2 regions of the Kitasatospora sp. NPDC092039 genome follow, and region 2 is predicted to be linked to the other one. Evidence: predicted binding sites of a transcription regulator. Region 2 holds the regulator's gene; the other holds the start of a gene.
The links. The regulator HrcA, encoded in region 2, represses chaperone genes, less so after heat shock. The targets are predictions, from matches to a motif close to TTNGCACTCNGNNNNNCNGAGTGCNAA.
Positions count from the first base shown of each region.

Region 1: the regulator HrcA is predicted to act here: its motif matches at 968-994, upstream of groES (co-chaperone GroES).

Region 1 is NZ_JBIVSD010000012.1:258,227-261,633, forward strand. Features, by position in the region: gene ACIQI7_RS24275 (methyltransferase domain-containing protein) at 1-483, opposite strand, end outside; gene ACIQI7_RS24280 (hypothetical protein) at 551-886, opposite strand; gene groES (co-chaperone GroES) at 1,136-1,441, shown strand; gene groL (chaperonin GroEL) at 1,558-3,189, shown strand; gene ACIQI7_RS24295 (LysR family transcriptional regulator) at 3,320-3,407, shown strand, end outside.
Region 2 is NZ_JBIVSD010000004.1:452,167-455,573, reverse strand. Features, by position in the region: gene htpX (zinc metalloprotease HtpX) at 20-940, opposite strand; gene hrcA (heat-inducible transcriptional repressor HrcA) at 1,230-2,264, shown strand; gene dnaJ (molecular chaperone DnaJ) at 2,341-3,407, shown strand, end outside.

The DNA.
Region 1 (3,407 bases), on a different contig from region 2:
GCCGGTGACGTCCACCTCGGCGACGTCCGCGCAGCGCACCTCGACCAGGTCGGCCAGGCCCAGCGCGGCGGCGTTGGCCGCGGTGGCGGCGCAGGCCGCCGGGTCCCGGTCGACGGCCAGCACCTCGATGCCCGCCCGGGCCAGCGCCAGCACGTCCCCGCCGATGCCGCAGCAGAGGTCCGCCAGCCGCCGTACGCCCAGGGCGGCGAACCGCCGCGCCCGCCACTCGGCCACGCTGCGCCGGGTGGACTGCTCCACCCCGTTGGGCGTGAAGTACATCAGGTCGGCGTCGGCCCCGAACTTCGCCCGCGCCCGCTGCCGCAGCCTCGCCTGTCCGAACGCCGCCGACACCAGCTCCGCCGGGTGCTCCCGGCGCAGCCGGGTCGCCAGCGCCAGCTCCTCCTCGGGGGTGAACTCGCGCAACTCGGCGAGCAGGGCCTGGCCCTCGGGGGTCAGCAGCGGCTGGAGGTTCTCGGTGTCCACGGGGCCATTCTCGCCGGTCGGGCGCTCCCGCTCCGCGTGCCCGCCGGCTCCGGCGGGCCGGACGGCGTCAGCGCCACAGGACGCCCGAGGAGAGGACCGCCGGCAGCACGAAGGGGGAGAGCACCGCGGCGACCGGGAGGTACTGGTAGCCGGACCGCCGGCTGCGGAAGGCGACCACCAGGCCCGCCGCCAGGGCGGCGACCGGGGCGGCCAGCATCCCGATGCCCAGGAAGGCCCACTCGAGGCCGTCCCCGTCGTCCCCGTGGCCGGGCCCGCTGCCGAGGGAGGCGACGACGAAGAAGACCACGAACGGCAGCGCGGCTCCCAGCAGGGGCAGCGACAGCAGGGCGAGGGCGGCGTCCGTGGTCCGGGACGGGCCGACGCGCACCGGGATCGATGTCATGACGAGGAGTCTGCCGACGGCGGGAGCGTCGCACATGAGTACGGCTACTCATCCGCGAACCCGGGTTCCCAGGGCGCGTCGTTGGCACTCTGGTTGACTGAGTGCTAACACGGCCCTATGGTCGTCCTTGGCACTCCCCACTAGGAGAGTGCTAACGCGACGACGCGTGTCTGACCCCCGCGACGGCAGACCCGCAGGATCGCCCCTACCCGTTAGAAAACCCCGTAATCTCCGAAGGGGAGCTCGGACGTGACCACCAGCAGCAAGGTTGCCATCAAGCCGCTCGAGGACCGCATCGTGGTCCAGCCGCTCGACGCCGAGACCACCACGGCCTCCGGCCTGGTTATCCCGGACACCGCCAAGGAGAAGCCCCAGGAGGGCGTCGTCCTGGCCGTCGGCCCGGGCCGCTTCGAGGACGGCCAGCGTCTGCCGCTCGACGTCGCCGTGGGTGACATCGTCCTGTACTCGAAGTACGGCGGCACCGAGGTGAAGTACCAGGGCGAGGAGTACCTGGTGCTCTCCGCTCGCGACGTTCTCGCCATCATCGAGAAGTAAGTCGTCCCGACCCGCCCCGGATCCGTGTCCTCCGTGACAGTGGCCCGGGGCGTGGTTGTTGGTTCACGTAGTTCGGCGGCCGGTCGGCCGGCCGCAGCCCCGAGGGAATAGGGAACATGGCGAAGATCCTGCAGTTCGACGAGGACGCCCGCCGCTCGCTGGAGCGCGGTGTCAACAAGCTGGCCGACACCGTCAAGGTGACCATCGGCCCCAAGGGCCGCAACGTCGTCATCGACAAGAAGTTCGGCGCCCCGACCATCACCAACGACGGTGTCACCATCGCCCGCGAGGTCGAGCTGGACGACCCGTACGAGAACCTTGGCGCGCAGCTCGTCAAGGAGGTCGCCACCAAGACCAACGACGTCGCGGGTGACGGCACCACCACCGCCACCGTGCTGGCCCAGGCCCTGGTCAACGAGGGTCTGCGCAACGTCGCCGCCGGTGCCGGCCCGGCCGCCCTGAAGAAGGGCATCGACAAGGCCGTCGCCGCCGTCTCCGAGCACCTGCTCTCCATCGCCCGCGAGATCGAGGGCAAGGACGACGTCGCCGCCGTCGCGTCCCTCTCCGCCCAGGACACCCAGGTCGGCGAGCTGATCGCCGAGGCGATCGACAAGGTCGGCAAGGACGGTGTCATCACCGTCGAGGAGTCGAACACCTTCGGCGTGGAGCTGGACTTCACCGAGGGCATGCAGTTCGACAAGGGCTACCTGTCGCCGTACTTCGTCACCGACGCGGAGCGGCAGGAGGCGGTCCTGGAGGACCCGTACATCCTGATCAACCAGGGCAAGATCTCCTCCATCCAGGAGCTGCTGCCGCTGCTGGAGAAGATCCTCCAGGGCGGTGCCTCCAAGCCGCTGCTGATCATCGCCGAGGACGTCGACGGCGAGGCGCTGTCGACCCTGGTCGTGAACAAGATCCGCGGCACCTTCAACGCCGTCGCCGTCAAGGCCCCGGGCTTCGGCGACCGCCGCAAGGCGATCCTCGGCGACCTGGCCGTCCTGACCGGTGGCCAGGTCATCTCCGAGGAGGTCGGCCTCAAGCTCGACCAGGTCGGCCTGGACGTGCTGGGCACCGCCCGCCGGGTGACCATCACCAAGGACGAGACCACGGTCGTCGACGGCGCCGGTGACGCCGAGGCCGTCGCCGGCCGCGTCGCCCAGATCAAGGGCGAGATCGCCGCGACCGACTCCGACTGGGACCGCGAGAAGCTGCAGGAGCGCCTGGCCAAGCTGGCCGGCGGCGTCTGCGTCATCAAGGTCGGCGCCGCCACCGAGGTGGAGCTGAAGGAGCGCAAGCACCGCCTGGAGGACGCCATCTCGGCGACCCGCGCCGCGGTCGAGGAGGGCATCGTCGCCGGTGGTGGCGCCTCCCTGGTCCACGCCGCCAAGGTGCTGAACGACGGCCTGGGCCTGTCGGGCGACGAGGCCACCGGTGTCGCGGTCGTCCGCAAGGCGCTGCACGAGCCGCTGCGCTGGATCGCGCAGAACGCCGGCCTGGAGGGCTACGTCATCACCTCCAAGGTCTCCGAGCTGGAGGCCGGCCAGGGCTACAACGCCGCCACCGGCGAGTACGGCGACCTGGTGAAGGCCGGCGTCATCGACCCGGTCAAGGTCACCCGCTCCGCCCTGGAGAACGCCGCCTCGATCGCCTCCCTGCTCCTCACCACCGAGACCCTCGTGGTGGAGAAGAAGGAGGAGGAGGCCGACAACGGTCACGGCCACTCGCACGGCCACGGCCACTCGCACTGAGGCTCCGACGCCTGACCGGAGGCCCGGTCCGCGCCCCGCGAGGGGGAGCGGACCGGGCCTCCGGCGTTCGCCCATGCTTCAACTATCAGTAGAATTTTGCAGATTCCAAAGATTGCCTTATAAATAAGGCATGATCGAGGCCCGCCATCTGCGCGTCCTGCGTGCCGTCGCCCGCACCGGCTCCTTCTCCGCCGCTGCCCGCGAGCTGGGCTGTACGC
Region 2 (3,407 bases):
GTCCTCTCGGGTTCGGGGGTCAGCGGCCGAGCTGCTCGGAGATCCTCGCCAGCTGCGCCAGCCGCTGCTCCAGGCTCGGGTGGGTGGACAGCAGCTGAGAGGCGGTCTCCCGGGCGCTCAGCGCGGGGGCGAAGTAGAAGGCGTTGTACGGCTGCGCCTGGCGCAGGTCCCTGCTGGGGATGGCCGCGATCTGCCCGGTCACCTTGGTGAGCGCGGAGGCCAGCGCGCTGGGCCGGCCGGTGAGCTGGGCGGCGGCCCGGTCCGCGGCCAGCTCGCGGTAGCGGGACAGCAGCCGGGTGAGCAGGAAGCTGACCGCGTAGACGACCATCGACACCAGCGGGACGACCAGCGCCAGGACGGCCGCGTTCTGGTCGTTGTTGTTGCGCCCGCCGCCCATGAACCCGCCGTACACGGCGATCCGGGTCATCGCCCCGGCGAGGACGCCCAGGAAGCCGGCGATCGTCATCACCGCCACGTCCCGGTGGGCGACGTGCGACAGCTCGTGCGCGAGGACGCCCTCCAGCTCCTCCGGCTCCAGCCGGCGCAGCAGCCCGGTGGTCACGCAGACCACCGCGTTCCGCGGGTTGCGGCCGGTGGCGAAGGCGTTCGGCATGTCGTTGTCGGCGACCGCCACCCGGGGCTTGGGCATGTCGGCCAGGGCGCAGAGCCGGTCGACGGTGCCGTGCAGCCGGGGGAACTCCTCGGGGGACACCCGGTGGGCGCCCATCGCCCGCTCGGTGATCCGGTCGCTGAACCAGAACTGGGCCACGAACAGCCCGCCGGAGATCAGCACGATCAGTGGCCAGGCGCCGCGCATCAGCGCGATCAGCAGGCCCGTGAAACCGACGTACAGCAGCCCGATCACGAACATCGTGGCGACCATGCGGCCGGTCAGGCCGCGGTCGGGCGCGAAACGGGTGTGCTGGCCCGAGCTCGACATCGCTTGCTCCTCCGTTCGCCGTCGCCTTCGATGCTGCCACCCGGACGGCCTCCCGGCACCACCCCGGCGCCGGAACGACCGAACCGCGGGGGCCCCGCGGGCCGTGGGCGGAACTGCGGGGAGGATCACCCCGGTCGGGCCGTTCCTGCCGTAGGACCCGGGCCTTACACTGGCAGGTACGGTTTTGGCACTCGCGTGTTCAGAGTGCCAAGGCCGAGGGCCTCCCGGAGCGGCCCGCAGCAACGAGGGACACAGTCGGACAACGTGCGAAGACGGAGGTGCGTGCCCCATGGCCGGTGAGGTCCGCCAGCTGGACGAACGCAAGCTCGCCGTGCTCCGCGCGATCGTGCAGGACTACGTGGGCACCGAGGAGCCGGTCGGCTCCAAGGCCCTGGTGGAACGGCACAACCTCGGGGTCTCGCCGGCGACCGTCCGCAACGACATGGCGGCGCTGGAGGAGGAGGGTTACATCCACCAGCCGCACACCAGCGCCGGCCGGATCCCGACCGACAAGGGGTACCGCCTCTTCGTCGACAAGCTCGCCGAGGTCAAGCCGATGAGCGCCCCCGAGCGCCGGGCCATCCGGCACTTCCTGGACGGCGCGGTCGACCTGGACGACGTGGTCGCCCGCACGGTGCGGCTGCTCGCCCAGCTGACCCGGCAGGTCGCGGTGGTGCAGTACCCCTCGTTGACGCGCTCCACCGTCCGGCACATCGAGCTGGTGGCGCTCGCCCCGGCGAAGGTGATGCTGGTCCTGATCACCAACACCGGCCGGGTCGAGCAGCGGATGGTCGACTGCCCGGGCCCGGTCGGCGAGACGGTGCTGGCGGACCTCCGGGCCCGGATCAACGCGAGAGCCGCCGGCCGGCGCCTCCCGGAGGTCCCCGGGCTGCTGGAGGAGCTGCCCGCGCAGTTCGAGCAGGCCGACCGGCCGACCGTCAGCACGGTCCTGGCGACCCTGTTCGAGACGCTCGCCGAGCAGAACGAGGAGCGGATCATGCTGGCCGGCACGGCCAACCTGACCCGCTTCGGGCACGACTTCCCGCTCTCCATCCAGCCGGTGCTGGAGGCCCTGGAGGAGCAGGTCGTCCTGCTCCGCCTCCTGGGTGAGACCGCGGACGCCGCGATGACGGTCCGGATCGGGCGGGAGAACGCCTACGAGGGGCTGACTTCCACGTCGATCGTCTCGGTCGGCTACGGTTCGGGCGACGAGAGCGTGGCGAAACTGGGTGTGATCGGTCCGACCCGGATGGACTATCCGGGCACAATGGGGGCGGTGCGAGCGGTGGCGCGGTACGTGGGCCAGATCCTGGCCGAGTCCTAGCAAGCGGCCGTCGTCGGAAATCCGGCGGCGGCGACCAGTCGCAGCACTACTACAGGCGGAACAAGCGGAGCATTTGGTGGCCACGGACTACTACGCGGTACTCGGCGTCCGACGGGATGCGGGGCAGGACGAGATCAAGAAGGCGTTCCGGCGCCTGGCACGCGAACTGCACCCGGACGTCAACCCGGACCCGAAGACGCAGGAGCGGTTCAAGGAGATCAACGCCGCCTACGAGGTGCTCTCCGATCCGCAGAAGCGCCAGGTCTACGACCTCGGCGGGGACCCGCTGTCCCCGGGCGGCGGCGGAGCGGGCGGCTTCGGGGCAGGTGCGGCCGGCTTCGGCTTCTCCGACATCATGGACGCCTTCTTCGGCGCCGCGGCCGGCCAGCGCGGCCCGCGCTCGCGCACCCGCCGCGGCCAGGACGCCATGATCCGGCTGGAAATCACCCTGGAGGAGGCCGCCTTCGGCACCACCAAGGAGCTCCAGGTCGACACCGCGGTCACCTGCACCACCTGCAGTGGCGAGGGCGCGGCCCCCGGCACCTCGGCGCAGACCTGTGACATGTGCCGCGGCAAGGGCGAGGTCTCCCAGGTCACCCGGTCCTTCCTGGGCCAGGTCATGACCTCCCGCCCCTGCCCGCAGTGCCAGGGCTTCGGCACCGTCGTGCCGACCCCGTGCCCGGAGTGCGCCGGCGACGGCCGGGTCCGGGCCCGCCGCACCCTGACCGTCAAGATCCCGGCCGGTGTCGACAACGGCACCCGGATCCAGCTGGCCGGCGAGGGCGAGGTCGGCCCCGGCGGCGGCCCGGCCGGCGACCTGTACGTGGAGATCGCCGAGACCACCCACAACATCTTCCAGCGGCGCGGGGACGACCTGCACTGCACCGTCACCATCCCGATGACGGCGGCCGCGCTCGGCACCCAGGTGCCGCTGCAGACCCTGGACGGCCTGGAGGAGGTCGACATCCGGCCCGGCACCCAGTCCGGCCAGTCGATCCCGCTGCACGGCCGGGGCATCACCCACCTGCGCGGCGGCGGCCGGGGCGACCTGATAGTGCACGTCGAGGTGAAGACGCCCAGCAAGCTCGACGCCGAGCAGGAGGAGCTGCTGCGCCGCCTCGCGGTGCTGCGCGGCGAGGAGCG